Regions from separate parts of the Kitasatospora sp. NPDC056138 genome, predicted to be linked through region 1. Evidence: riboswitches for the same ligand, from Rfam matches in the RefSeq annotation. Region 1 holds a riboswitch; the other holds the start of a gene.
What was found. Region 1 has a riboswitch for S-adenosylmethionine ahead of thrC (threonine synthase). Riboswitches for the same ligand answer to the same signal wherever they lie in the genome.
Positions count from the first base shown of each region.

Region 2: it holds a riboswitch for S-adenosylmethionine, as region 1 does, so the genes downstream of both, ACFC1R_RS05775 (aminotransferase class V-fold PLP-dependent enzyme) here and thrC (threonine synthase) in region 1, are expected to answer to the same signal.

Region 1 is NZ_JBHJVK010000018.1:73,175-80,127, forward strand. Features, by position in the region: gene otsB (trehalose-phosphatase) at 1-830, shown strand, start outside; gene ACFC1R_RS14310 (trehalose-6-phosphate synthase) at 899-2,386, opposite strand; gene ACFC1R_RS14315 (glucosyl-3-phosphoglycerate synthase) at 2,520-3,527, opposite strand; SAM riboswitch class I at 3,682-3,813, shown strand; gene thrC (threonine synthase) at 3,831-5,108, shown strand; gene ACFC1R_RS14325 (MoaD/ThiS family protein) at 5,168-5,446, shown strand; gene ACFC1R_RS14330 (cold-shock protein) at 6,074-6,280, shown strand; gene groL (chaperonin GroEL) at 6,615-6,953, shown strand, end outside.
Region 2 is NZ_JBHJVK010000005.1:171,631-178,583, forward strand. Features, by position in the region: gene ACFC1R_RS05765 (hypothetical protein) at 298-723, shown strand; gene trpD (anthranilate phosphoribosyltransferase) at 898-1,974, shown strand; SAM riboswitch class IV at 2,238-2,355, shown strand; gene ACFC1R_RS05775 (aminotransferase class V-fold PLP-dependent enzyme) at 2,409-3,776, shown strand; gene ACFC1R_RS05780 (Lrp/AsnC family transcriptional regulator) at 3,796-4,077, opposite strand; gene ACFC1R_RS05785 (rhomboid family intramembrane serine protease) at 4,074-4,883, opposite strand; gene ACFC1R_RS05790 (hypothetical protein) at 5,086-5,337, shown strand; gene ACFC1R_RS05795 (NYN domain-containing protein) at 5,546-6,953, shown strand, end outside.

The DNA of each region.
Region 1 (6,953 bases):
CCGGACGCGCGGGCCTGGCGGCCCTGTTGGCGGCGCCCGCCGAGGCCGTGATCGCCCTCGACTTCGACGGGACCCTGGCCCCGATCGTGCCCGACCCCGACCAGGCGCGTGCCCATCCCGAGGCGGTGGCCGTGCTCTCCAGGCTGGCCCCGCTGGTCGGCGCGGTGGTCGTGGTGACGGGTCGGCCGGCGGCCGTCGCCGCGCGGTACGGCGGCTTCGCGGGCGTCCCCGGGCTCGGACACCTCACCGTGCTCGGCCAGTACGGTGCCGAGCGCTGGGAGGCCGCCACCGGTGAGCTGACCGCCCCCGAACCGCCGGCCGGTGTGGCCGCCGCCCGGGCCGAACTGCCCCGGGTGCTGGAGCGGGCGGGCGCCCACCCCGGTACCTGGGTGGAGGACAAGGGCCGTGCGCTCGGCGTCCACACCCGTCGTACCGACGCCCCCGGCGCCGCGCTCGACCTGCTCCGCGAACCGCTCGGCCGGCTCGCCGCCGGCCACGGACTGATGGTCGAACCCGGCCGCTACGTCCTGGAGTTGCGCCCGCCCGGGGTGGACAAGGGTGCGGCGCTGACCGCCTTCCTCGCCGAACGCCCGGCCGTCGGCGCGGTGCTGTACGCCGGGGACGACCTCGGCGATCTGCCCGCGTACGCGGCCGTCGAGAAGCGCCGTACGGACGGCCGGCCCGGACTGCTGGTGTGCAGCGGCGGGACCGTGGCGGGTGAACCACAGGTCGGTGAACTCGCCGAGCGGGCCGACCTGTTGGTGTCCGGTCCGACCGGACTGGTCGCGCTGCTGGCCGAGTTGGCCGACCGGATCGGCTCGGGGCGCTGATCCGGCCGGCGCCGGCCGTGCGGGCGCGGGCGTGTCCTCGAGGACGCCTGGGCCCCTGGCACGGAGCCTCAGTCCAGGGCGTGGAGCTGGTCCAGGAACCACTGCTGGGGCGGCAGCGCGGTCGAGGCCGCAGCCAGCCGCTTGGTGCGGTCCGCGCGTTCGTGACCGGGCATGGTCAGGCCCCGGTGCAGGGCCTCGGCGGTGGCGACGATGTCGTACGGGTTCACCGTGATGGCGTCGTCGGCGAGTTCGGCGCAAGCGCCCGCCTCGCGGGAGAGCACCAGGGCGCAGCCCGCGTCGGAGACCACCGGGACCTCCTTGGCGACCAGGTTCATGCCGTCCCTGATCGGGTTGACCAGGGCCACGTCGGCGAGCCGGTAGGCGGCCAGCGAGCGCGGGAAGTCGTCGTCGACGTGCAGGATCAGCGGGCGCCAGGTGGCCGTCCGGAACTCGTCGTCGATCTCCTGCGCGATGCGCCGGACGGCGGCCGTGTACTCGCGGTACTCGGGCAGGTCGTGGCGCGAGGGGTAGGCGAAGGCGACGTGCACCACCCGGTCCCGCCACTCGGGGCGGGTGCGGAGCAGGTGCCGGTAGGCGAGCAGACCGCGGACGATGTTCTTGCTCAGCTCGGTGCGGTCCACCCGGACGACGGTCCGGCGCGGCGCCCCGTCCGCGGAGCGGCCGACCGCCTCGCGCAGGGTGGCCAGCTGGGCGTCCACGTCCGGCCGGTGGGCGCGCGAGCGGAGGAAGTCCGCGTCGGCGCCGAGGCCGTGGACGCCGAGCCGGGTGGTGCGCCCGGCGTGCGTGACGGTGAGGGCGTCCCGGTCCACCGTCGCGCCGAGCACCGCCTCGCAGCAGTCGGCGAAGGCGAGTGCCCACCGGAGGGTCAGGAACGCCGCGCGGTCGGCGCCGAGGATGCCCGCGAGCACCGCCTCGGCGACGTCGTCCGGCAGCATCCGGTAGTACTCCGGCGGGGCCCACGGGGTGTGCGAGAAGTGCCCGATGCGCAGGTCGGGGCGGAGCGCGCGGAGCTGGGTCGGGGCCAGGGAGAGGTGGTAGTCCTGGACGAGCACCACCGCGCCGGGGGCCGCCTCGGCGGCCAGCGCCCGGGCGAAGGCGGAGTTGTACGCGCCGTAGGACTCCCACTCGCGGCGGAACCGGTCGTCGAAGAGCGGCGAGACGGGGGTGTCGTACAGCAGGTGGTGGACGAACCACAGAGTGGAGTTGGCGATGCCGTTGTAGGCACGGCGGAAGGTGTCCGGATCGATGTCGAGCATCCGGACGGCCTGGCCGCCGACCTCGAAGCCGCCTAGGTCGAGCCGGCCGTCGGGGGACCGGCGGGCCGCCGCGCGGTCGGCGTCGCCGAGCGCCGCGCAGACCCAGACCGAGGACGGGTCGTCGATCGCGGAGAGCCCGGAGACCAGGCCGCCGCCGCCTCGGCGCAGGGTCAGCGATCCGTCGTCCTCGAGGGTGAAGGACACCGGGCCGCGGTTCGAGGCCACCAGGATCGGGGCCCTGCCGGTCGGATTCGAACGTTCGGTCGCGAGATCGCCCATGTCTTGAACCTTGCCGGGCCCGGGGTGCCGGAAACCCTCCGGGTCGGGACACCCGCCGGGGCCGGGGCGAACGGATCGGGGGCGCGCGGAACCGCGCACATCGAAGGTGCGTGGTCCCCCGCGCCCCCGAGGGCTAACCCCGTTCCCGGTACTCGGGAACGCTGAGCATCGGAGGGCGTTCGAGGGCCGTGACCGGGTGGGTGTGCGGGGTGAAGCCGCGGGATCGGGAGGCCCGGGTGAACTGGGTGAGGTGCGGGTGGACCAGGTCGTCCGCGGCCTTGAGGCGGTGGGTCCGGTCGAGGCGTTCCAGGGCCGTGCGGTAGATGGTGGCGGCCATCCGGCCGAGGGCCTGGCCGTCCTGGTGGCGGTGGTGCCGGACGCCGACGTCCACCTGCGCCAGGGCGTCGAGGCCGACCTCGTCCAGGGCGTCCACCAGCAGGCCGAGCTCGACCCCGTACCCGGTCGGGAAGTGCAGCCGCTCCAGCAGTGAGCGCCGGGCCGCGTACTCCCCGCCCAGCGGCTGGACGAACCCGGCCAGCTGCGGCCAGTGCAGGTTGAGCAGCGGACGTGCGACCAGCTCGGTGACCCGGCCGCCGCCGGCCGGTACGACGGCGCCCTCGGTCTCCAGCGGCCGGTCGTACATCGCCTTGACCAGCTGGATGCCGGGGTCGGTGAGCAGCGGTCCGACGATCCCCGTGACGAAGGCCGGGTCGAACTCGCGCAGGTCCGCGTCGATGAAGCAGACGATCTCGCCGGTGGTCGCCAGCAGCGAGCGCCAGAGCACCTCGCCCTTGCCCGGCACGGTGGGTATCCGGGGCAGGATGTCGTCGCGGTGCACCACCCGGGCGCCGGCGGCGGCGGCCAGTTCGGCGGTCCGGTCCACCGAGCCGGAGTCGACCACCACCAACTCGTCGACCAGCGGGATCCGTTCCACCAGTTCGCGCCGGATCACCCGGACGATCTCGCCGACCGTCGGTTCCTCGTCCAGCGCGGGCAGCACCACGCTGACGGAACCGGCCCGGCCGGCCGCCCGCTTGGCCGCGAGCAGGGCCTCGACGGGACGGTCGGCGGCCGCCCAGGAGTGGCTGCGCAGCCAGCGCTCCACCTCCGGCAGGAGGGCCTCGGTCAGCTGGTCGGGCACGGTGTCGCTCCTCGTGTTCGGATGGAAACGGTCGGGTTCATCTCGCGTGTCGGACGCTCCCGTTCGAGCTTGACACCTTCGGCTACAGTCTTCGTAACCCGGCCGGACCTGCGTACATCGGGGTCGGCCCGGCAGCGTGACCACAACTTCACAGAGCTCATCCAGAGGGACTGAGGGAACGGCCCGTTGACGTCCCGGCAACCTTCTCGCCCGGCGGTCACAGGCCCCGGCGGGACAGGTGCCAATTCCGGCCTGTGGCGCAGCCGCGTCACGGGGAAGATGAGGAGAGAGGCCTCCGCCATCATGGCTACCGCTACCCAAGCACCCGTTGCGACCGTCGACCTCGGCCCTGCCGCCGCGCTGTCCTGTCGCGAGTGCGGTACCCGGTTCCCCCTCGGTCCCAGTTTCGCCTGCCTGGAGTGCTTCGGCCCGCTGGAGATCGCCTACGACTTCGGCTCCTACCGGGCCGAGCAGTTGCGCGAGCGGATCGAGTCGGGCCCCGCCAGCATCTGGCGCTACGCCCCGCTGCTGCCCGTCCCGGCCGACGTGGCCGGCAAGCCCAACCTGAACCCCGGCTGGACCCCGCTGGTCAAGGCCGACAACCTGGGCCGCGAGCTGGGTTTCACCGCACAGCTGCACGTCAAGGACGACTCCGGGAACCCGACCCACTCCTTCAAGGACCGGGTGGTGGCCTGCGCCATCGAGGCGGCCCGCGCCTTCGGCTTCACCACCCTGTCCTGCTCCTCGACCGGCAACCTGGCCGGTGCGGTGGGCGCGGCGGCGGCCCGGGCCGGGTTCAGGTCCTGCGTGTTCATCCCGCACGACCTGGAGCAGGGCAAGGTCGTGATGGCCGGTGTCTACGGCGGCGAACTGGTCGGCATCGAGGGCAACTACGACGATGTGAACCGGTTCTGCTCCGAGCTGATCGGCGATCCGGCCGGTGAGGGCTGGGGCTTCGTCAACGTCAACCTCCGTCCGTACTACGGCGAGGGCTCCAAGACCCTGGCGTACGAGATCTGCGAGCAGCTCGGCTGGCGGCTGCCGGAGCAGATCGTCATCCCGATCGCCTCGGGCTCCCAGCTCACCAAGATCGACAAGGGGCTGCAGGAGCTGATCGGGCTCGGCCTGGTCGAGGACCGCCCGTACCGGATCTTCGGCGCCCAGGCCGAGGGCTGCTCCCCGGTCTCCGCCGCCTTCAAGGCCGGCCACGACGTGATCCGCCCGGTCAAGCCGGACACCATCGCCAAGTCGCTGGCGATCGGCAACCCGGCCGACGGCCCGTACGTGCTGGACATCGCCCGCCGCACCGGCGGTGCGGTCGAGGACGTCACCGACGCCGAGGTGGTGGCCGCGATCAAGCTGCTGGCCCGCACCGAGGGCATCTTCGCCGAGACCGCCGGCGGGGTGACCGTGGGCGTGCTGAAGAAGCTGGTCGAGAGCGGCCGGCTGGACCCGGCCAAGGAGACCGTCGCGATCAACACCGGTGACGGCCTGAAGACCCTGGACGCGGTGTCCGACGCGGGCCTGACCGCCACCATCCGCCCGACGCTGGACTCCTTCCGCGCCGCCGGCCTGGCCTGAGCCCGACGCCGCCCGGGCCACCCGGCGTCCCACGACCCACCACCTAGGAGCTTCGCACCATGAGCGCATCCGTCCGCATCCCGACCATCCTGCGCACCTACACCGGCGGCGCCGCCGAGGTGACCGCCGAGGGCGCGACCCTGGCCGCCGTCATCGCCGACCTGGACGCCAACCACCCCGGCATCGCCGCCCGGATCCTGGACGACACGGGCAGGCTGCGCCGCTTCGTCAACGTCTACGTCAACGACGACGACGTGCGCTTCGACCAGGGCCTGGAGACCGAGATCAGGGACGGCTCGTCCGTCTCGGTCATCCCCGCCGTGGCCGGCGGCTGCTGAACCGCCGGAGCGGACCCCGCACACCTGCGGACGCGGTCGCCGCTACCACACCGGGAGCCGTCGACGGGCATGGAATGTTTATTTCCGTGCCGGTTGGCGGCTCTTGGCGTGCCGGTGGAAAAGGGCGCTCTCAAGTGGCGGTAAAGTGCGCAGGTGTCGGCATACTCCCCCGCCGACCACATCTCGGGAGCGAGGCCCAGGAGCGGCCGGTGACTGACGCTCCGCCAGCCGATCGCATACGCAAGGCTCTTCCGGCCGCTGAGACGGACCCCGGGCGGTCCACGGCAGAAGATGTCAGGACGACGTCAGAAATTTACCGGCGATTTGCGACTGTTCGTCCATTATGCCCGGCAGGAATTGGCGCATTCTGCCGCTTTTATCCCGCGACACCCGAAAGCTTCCGGATGGAATTCGCGGAAGTTGGGCCTGTTGCAGAGGGCGTCTGTCCGGATACATTCAGCGGCGGTCGTACGCAATCACCCGTCGACCCGGCAACTCCCGGGAAACGACGGCGGTTTGCGACGTGCACGGCTGTGCCCAGGGGGGGTTCCCTCGGGCCGGCCTACCAGCCTGGGCCCGCAACCTGCGGGTCCGTGAAGGGCCAGCACAGCACAAGGGGAGTTCGGAATGGCTCAGGGCACCGTCAAGTGGTTCAACGCGGAGAAGGGCTACGGCTTCATCGCGGTCGACGGTGGTGCGGACGTGTTCGTCCACTACAGCGCGATCCAGATGGACGGCTACCGCACCCTCGAGGAGGGCCAGCGGGTCGAGTTCGAGATCTCCCAGGGGCAGAAGGGTCCGCAGGCGGACATGGTCCGCAACGCTGCGGTCTGACCTTCCGACCTGCGGAGCCCTCGGCTCGGTCACGAGCTGGCGCTCACTCTGTTCGAGCAGTGGACCCGTACGACGCCTGTCGTGCGGGTCCACCGCCGTCTGCGGGGCCCGGGGCCGACTGCCGACTGCCGGTCGACACTGCCGCATTGGGCTTGCACTCGATACCCCGGAGTGCTAATCATTGGCGTTAGCACTCTCAGCTTGAGAGTGACAAACGGACCGGGTCGGTGAGGCCCCAGGGAGCGGCAGGGGAAAGGACCCGCGCTCGCAGGGCCGTCCGTCGCGGGCACCTCTCGGTCCGAGCAGTCGACCGTGTCCTGGAGGACCACTTCCGATGGCCAAGATCATCGCGTTTGACGAGGAAGCTCGCCGCGGCCTTGAGCGCGGCATGAACCAGCTTGCCGACGCCGTCAAGGTGACGCTGGGCCCCAAGGGCCGCAACGTCGTCCTTGAGAAGAAGTGGGGCGCCCCCACGATCACCAACGACGGTGTCTCCATCGCCAAGGAGATCGAGCTCGAGGACCCCTACGAGAAGATCGGCGCGGAGCTCGTCAAGGAGGTCGCCAAGAAGACCGACGACGTCGCGGGTGACGGCACCACCACCGCCACCGTGCTCGCCCAGGCGCTCGTCCGCGAGGGTCTGCGCAACGTCGCCGCCGGCGCCAACCCGATG
Region 2 (6,953 bases), on a different contig from region 1:
CGGGTGGACCGATGGTCGGTTCGGATGCCTGCGGCACTCCTTTGCTCCGCGTGTCACTACCGCGCTGCCGGGTTCCGGTGGGTTAGCACCTCCGCCGTACGGGTGGTGTGAGTGCTTGGGGGTGACGGCCTGTCCTCCGGGTGGGTGAGTCCTGTGCGTGGTGGCTTGAGCGAGATCGCGCCAGGGGCTCACCTCGGGGGGTGGGCGGGAGTAGCATCCGGAAGTAGACGTGGTCCGGATCACACTGGACTCGTCGGGGCAGACGTTATAGAGGACGAGCACCCGGGAGCAGGGCCCATGGCGCACACGACCGACGAGACGCTCACCGTTCTGGTCTACAGCGACGACCGCAACACCCGGGAGCAGGTGACCCTCGCACTCGGCCGGCGACCCGCCGCCGACCTCCCGGAGCTGCGCTACCTGGAGTGCGCGACGGTCCCCGCGGTACTGAAGGCGCTGGAGCGCGGCGGGATCGACCTCTGCGTCCTGGACGGCGAGGCCGTCCCGGCCGGCGGGCTCGGGGTGGCCCGGCAGATCAAGGACGAGATCTACGGCTGCCCGCCCGTGCTGGCGCTGATCGGGCGGCCGCAGGACTCCTGGCTCGCCGCCTGGAGCCGAGCGGACGCCGCGATCTCGCAGCCGGTCGACCCGGTGGCACTGGGCGAGGCGGTCGTCGCACTGCTCCGGGCCCGGGTCGAGGGCCGTACGCCCGCCCGGCACTGAGCGGCGGCCCGGCCGGCCCGGCAGCCGACACCGGTCGGGGCTCCGGCGCCCCGGCGCGGTGGCCCGGCGGTGTCTCAGCAGGAGAGAAGGGGGTACCGGATCGCGGCACTGGTGCCCGCCCGGTCGATAGGCTGACTCCATTCCTTTCGGTGAAGACGAGAGCTGGAGTCAGCCATGGTGAACGTGAACCCTGCGAACGGCGGTAGCGACCCCGCGCAGGTGATCCGTACCTGGCCGGACCTCCTGAGCACGCTGCTGTCCGGTACCGACCTCGCCCAGGGCGACGCGGCCTGGGCGATGGACCGGATCATGAGCGGTGAGGCGACTCCGGTACAGATGGCCGGGTTCATGGTCGCGCTGCGGGCCAAGGGCGAGACGGTGGACGAGATCGCCGGCCTGGTCGAGTCGATGTACGCGCACGCCGAGCCGCTGTACATCCCCGGCCCCGCGGTGGACATCGTCGGCACCGGCGGCGACCGGGCCAAGACCGTCAACATCTCCACCATGTCGGCGATCGTGGCGGCGGCGGCCGGCGCGAAGGTGGTCAAGCACGGCAACCGGGCGTCCTCCTCCGCCAGCGGCTCCTCCGACGTCCTGGAGCGGCTCGGCATCGGCCTGGACCTGAGCGCCGAGCGGGTAGCCGAGGTGGCCGAGGAGGTCGGTCTGACCTTCTGCTTCGCCGCCAGGTTCCACCCGGCGATGCGGCACGCGGCCCCGGCCCGGCGTGATCTCGCGGTGCCCACCGCCTTCAACATCCTCGGTCCGCTCACCAACCCGGCCCATGTCACCGCCCACGCGATCGGCTGCTTCGACACCCGTCTCGCCGGGCTGATCGCCGGCGTGCTGGCCCGGCGGGGTGCCTCCGCACTGGTCTTCCGGGGCGACGACGGGCTGGACGAGCTGACCATCTCGACCACGTCCCGGGTCTGGATCGTGAAGGACGGTCAGGTCTCCGAGGCCGCCTTCGACCCGCGCGAGGTCGGTATCGAGCTGGTCGGCATCGAGGCGCTGCGAGGCGCCGACGCCGAGTACAACGCCGGGGTCGCACGCCGGGTGCTGGGCGGGGAGCGGGGACCGGTCCGGGACGCCGTCCTGCTCAACACCGCTGCCGCGCTGGCCGCACTGGAGCTGACCGGGGCGCCGCTGGCCGAGCAGCTCAGGGCCGGGATGGAGCGGGCCGCCGCGGCCATCGACTCGGGCGCCGCGCAGGACGTCCTGAAGCGCTGGGCCGAGGCCACCGCCCGAGCCTGAGGCGCGGCCTCCCCGACGAGCCGGGTGACCCGTCAGGTCCCCGGGGAGCCGTGCGGAAGCGGAGGGCGACCGAGTTCGGGGCGCCCTGGTGGGCAGGGTGCGCCTCGCTGCCCCTGCCGGGCCGGTGCGGCCTGTGCTCCGGTGCCCTCCGCCGTGCGCGGTTCCGCCGTGCCGCCCCGTCCCTCCGTCCGGCGTCCCCGGCCACGTCCGAACTGTGGGATGTCGTTTGACCGTTGTTCGGAAGCGTCCTAGAGTCCACGGCAGGTCATGAGCGACAGCGTCAAGCCCCAGCTTGCTGTCCGGCAACCCTCCGTCCGTGGCGGGGTGCCCTGGGTGAGGACCGGGCTGCGCGGCGCACCGTCCGCGTGGCAAGCGCGGACGCCCGGCACACCTGCACACTCCCGGGGTCCCCGACCTCAGAGGAGTGTCTTCCCATGTCCGTCACCACCGACATCTGCGCCCCCCTCCCCGTTCTCGGCCGCGACGTCCAGGTCCCGCTGGTCAGCGGGGACAAGGTCACCTACGCCGCGCTGGACTACGCCGCCAGCTCCCCGGCACTCCAGCGGGTCTGGGACGACGTCGCCGCCTACGCCCCGTACTACGGCAGCGTGCACCGGGGGGCCGGGTACCTCTCGCAGCTCTCCACCGACCTGTTCGAGCAGAGCCGCCGCACCGTCGCCGACTTCCTCGACCTGCGCGAGGGCGACCAGGTGGTCTTCACCCGGGCCACCACCGACTCGCTCAACCTGCTGGCCGGCGTGGTCCCGGCGGGCACCCGGGTCCTCGCCTTCGAGACCGAGCACCACGCCTCGCTGCTGCCGTGGCGCCGCGAGGGCGTGACGGTCAGCTACCTGCGCGCCCCGCGCTCGCACGCCGAGGCCGTCGCCGCGCTGGACGCCGCGCTCGCCGAGCACCCGCACGGCCCGCGGCTGTTCTGCGTGACCGGTGCCTCGAACGTCACCGGGGAGCTGTGGCCGGTCGCCGAGCTGACCGAGGTCGCCCATCGGCACGGCGCCCGGGTCGTGCTGGACGCCGCGCAGCTGGCCCCGCACCACCGGGTGTCGGTCCGCGAGCTGGACGTCGACTGGATCGCCTTCTCCGGCCACAAGCTGTACGCCCCGTTCGGCGCGGGTGTGCTGGCCGGACGCGGCGACTGGCTGGACGCGGCCGAGCCCTACCTGGCGGGCGGCGGGGCCAGCCGTACGGTGGCCCGGGAGGTGGACGGCTCGGTGGCCGTCGAGTGGCAGCAGGGCCCGGCCAGGCACGAGGCCGGGTCGCCCAACGTGATCGGCGCCTACGCCATCGCCTCGGCCTGCCGGGCGCTGAGCGAGGCCGGATTCGACGCGCTCCAGGCCCGGGAGCAGCAGCTGGTCGGGCGGCTGAAGGCCGGGCTGGCGCAGATCCCCGAGGTCAAGGTGCTCAGCCTGTTCGGTACGGACGCCGCACGGGTGGGCGTGCTCTCGTTCGTGGTGGAGGGCTGGAACAGCTCGCACTTCGCGGCGGCGCTCTCCGCCGAGTACGGCATCGGGGTGCGGGACGGCCTGTTCTGCGCGCACCCGCTGGTCCGTACCCTGCTGGGCGGGGAGGCGGAGTCCGGTCAGGTCTCCGCGTGCGGTGCGCCGGAGCCCTCGCTGCCCGGCGAGCGCAGCCTGAACGCGATCCGGGTCAGCTTCGGCGCCGGAACGCCGGACGAGCACCTGGAGCGCTTCCTGGCGGCCGTCCGCGAGCTGGTCGCGGACGGCGCGCGGTGGACCTACCGGAGCGAGGGCGGGCGCTGCGTCGCGGACACCCGGCGGGCCTGACGCCCGGCGGGGCGGTGGACTACTCGTCGAGGCCCAGCGCGAAGGCGGCCTCGAGGTCGTGCTGGGAGTAGGTGCGGAAGGCGATCTGGGTCTGGGTGTCCAGCACCCCGGGGACCTTGTTGAGCCTGCCGGGGATCACCGCGGCCAGATCGTCGTGGTGCCGCACCCGAACCATCGCCACCAGGTTGTAACCGCCGGTCACCGAGTACACCTCGCTGACGCCCTCGATGGCGGCGATGGCCTCGGCGATCTCGGGGATCCTGTCGACGCTGGTCTTGATGAGAACGATCGCGGTGATCACTCGTCGGCTCCTGTCCGTGGGGAGGGGGCCAGCGTATCGGGGCGGCCCAGGGTGGCCGCCCAGGTGGCCAGGTACCCGGTGGCGAAGCCGATCACGTGCACCAGGTAGGCCACCTCGGAGCCGCCCGAGTGCACCGACCACCACTGCAGGGCGAACCACAGGCCCAGCACCAGCCAGGCGGGGAAGCGCAGCGGCAGGAAGAACAGCAGCGGTACCAGCGCGGTGACCCGGGCCCTCGGGTAGAGCCGGAGGTAGGAGCCGAGCACCCCGGCGATCGCCCCCGAGGCGCCGACCAGCGCGCGCACCGCCTCGATCGAGTGCACCTGCGCGTAGGCGTAGCCGTAGGTGGCCAGCGCGCCGACGGTGAGGTAGCCGAGCAGGAAGCGGATCCGGCCGAAGCGCTCCTCGACGCCGGGGCCGAAGACGAACAGGAAGAGCATGTTCCCCAGCAGGTGCAGCCAGCCGGCGTGCACGAAGAAGGACGTGAACACCGACAGCGCCGGGATCTTGCCGGGGTCGGGGGAGAGCAGGCAGCCCGGGACGACCGGCGGCAGGGTGGCCAGCTGGTCGGGGGTCAGCGGACGGTTGGCGATCAGTTCGACGGGTACCGCGCCCCAGCGCTGCTCGTAGCGCTGCTCGGCGCAGACCCGGGCGGGTCCGGTGCCGTAGCCGGGGTTGAGGCCGAAGCTGGGTCCGGCCAGCAGGACCACCGAGCTGATCGCGATCAGGGTGAGGGTGGCCACCGGGGCCCTGACGGGCGGGACGCCGTCCTTGGCGGGGAGGTGGTCGAGGACGGGAGTCGCCATGCTGACGAGCATTCCTCGGACGGTCCCGGACGACACCGCGGTGTACTGCGTGCGGGTTACCCGCCGCCCGGCGTCCGGGAGGTCCGTACCGGTGGCGGCCGGGGTGCGGGCAGGCAATAGGCTTGGGCCTCCACACCGCACCAGCCACCGCAGGCGACCTGGGCGACAGCCGAGGACAGCACCGATCGAAAGGACCGGGCCGATGAGCATCGCCGCCCCCACCGCTGAGACCCGCTGGCGCTGCACCCTCTGCGGCAACCTGACCCGGTTCGACGTGACCCGTTCGGCGAAGGTCGTCGAGTACCTGCACTTCGACCTCGCGGGCGAGTCCAAGGTGGAGGAGACCGAGGTGCTGGCCGAGACCATCGAGTCGGTCCGCTGCCGCTGGTGCAACGCGGTGGACCAGGTCGAGCTGGTGGCCCGTCCCGGTGCCGAGGAGCAGCAGGACGCCTGACCCCGGACCGCCCCGCCCCGGTGACCGAGCGCCCACCGGCGCGGACCGTGGCGGGGCCGCTGTCCCTCGGGGCCGGGGCCTGCGGTCCCGGTGTGTGGCGAGGTCCCGGGTGGGGCACGGTACACGGGACAATTGCAGAGAGCGGTGGGTTTGAGGGCAGCGGCAACGGGCCGTACGGAACCCGCAGAGCAGAATCGGAGCCGAGGACGTGGTGGACACAGCGAGGGGGCCGGCCGAGCCGCAGGGGCATCCGCCCGCTGTGGACCAGGCCGGTGCCGTCCCGGTGGCCGGTGCCGCTCACGGTCCCGAGGCGGAGTCGGCCGGGCGGCCCGGTACGGACGGCGGTGCCCGGGCGACCGAGGCCGACGCGGCCGGGAGCGCCGGGGCCGGCGCCGCCGAGAGCACGGCGACTGCCGAGTCCGCTGAGGCCGCTGAGGCCGCCGACACCGAGCAGTTGGACCGGCCGCTGCCCGAGGGGGTGCGTCGCCGGGTGGTCGGGATCGCCGCCGACGCGCTGGGCGGACTGCCGGGCGTCGACGTGCCCGCCTCGCTGCGCCAGTACGCGAAGTTCACCCCGGCCCGCCGGGCCAAGTACGCGGGGACGGCGCTGGCCGCCGCCCTGGAGTCGGAGCCGCTGTTCCGGCTTCGGATAGCGGACCGGCTTCGGCTGGGCCAGCCCGATCTGGTCAGGGCGCTGGAGGCCGGGAGCGTGCCCGGCGCCGCCGACCCGATGGACGTCGCCGCCGCCGCGTACCTGCTGCGGCCGGCGGGCTGGGCCAGGCTGGTGGCCGAGGCCGGGGAACAGGTGGAGCGGGCGGGAGCGGAGGGCGCGGCGGCCGAGGCCGCCCGGCTGGTGGAGAAGCTCCAGGAGGAGCTGGCCGAGGTGCGTTCGCAGGCGCGGGCCGATCTGGACCGCCAGCGGGCCGAGGCCGAGGGCGTCCGCCGGGAGGTGGAGTCGCTGCGCAAGCGGGTCCGCAGTCTGGAGAGCGACACCCGGCGGGCCCAGGCCGAGGCGCGCAAGCTGCAGGTGGAGCTGGACGCGGCCAGGGCCGCCGCCGGTACCGAGCGCAGTGCGGCCGAGGGCGAGGCGCGGCGGCTGCGGCACCGGGTCGCCGAGCTGGAGACGGCCCTCGAGGCCGGTCGCCGTTCGGCCAGGGAGGGGCGCAGCGTCGAGGACATGCGGCTGCGGCTGCTGCTGGACAGCGTGCTGCAGTCGGCGCAGGGCCTCCAGCGCGAGCTGGCACTGCCGGTCTCGCAGATCCGTCCGGCCGACCTGGTGGACGCGGTGGTGCCCGGCTCCGCCTCGCCGAACGACGTGGCCAGGCGCGGGCTGGCGGAGGACGATCCGGCGCTGCTGGACCAACTGCTGGCGATCCCTCAGGTCCACCTGGTGGTGGACGGCTACAACGTCACCAAGACCGGCTATCCGGCCCTGCCGCTGGAGCAGCAGCGGATCCGGCTGCTGGGCGGTCTGGCGATGCTGGCCCAGCGCACCCAGGCAGAGGTGACCTGTGTCTTCGACGGCCAGGACCTGGACGTTCCGGTGATCATGGCGCCGCCGCGCGGGGTCCGGGTGCGGTTCAGCCGGACCGGGGAGACGGCGGACGAGCTGATCC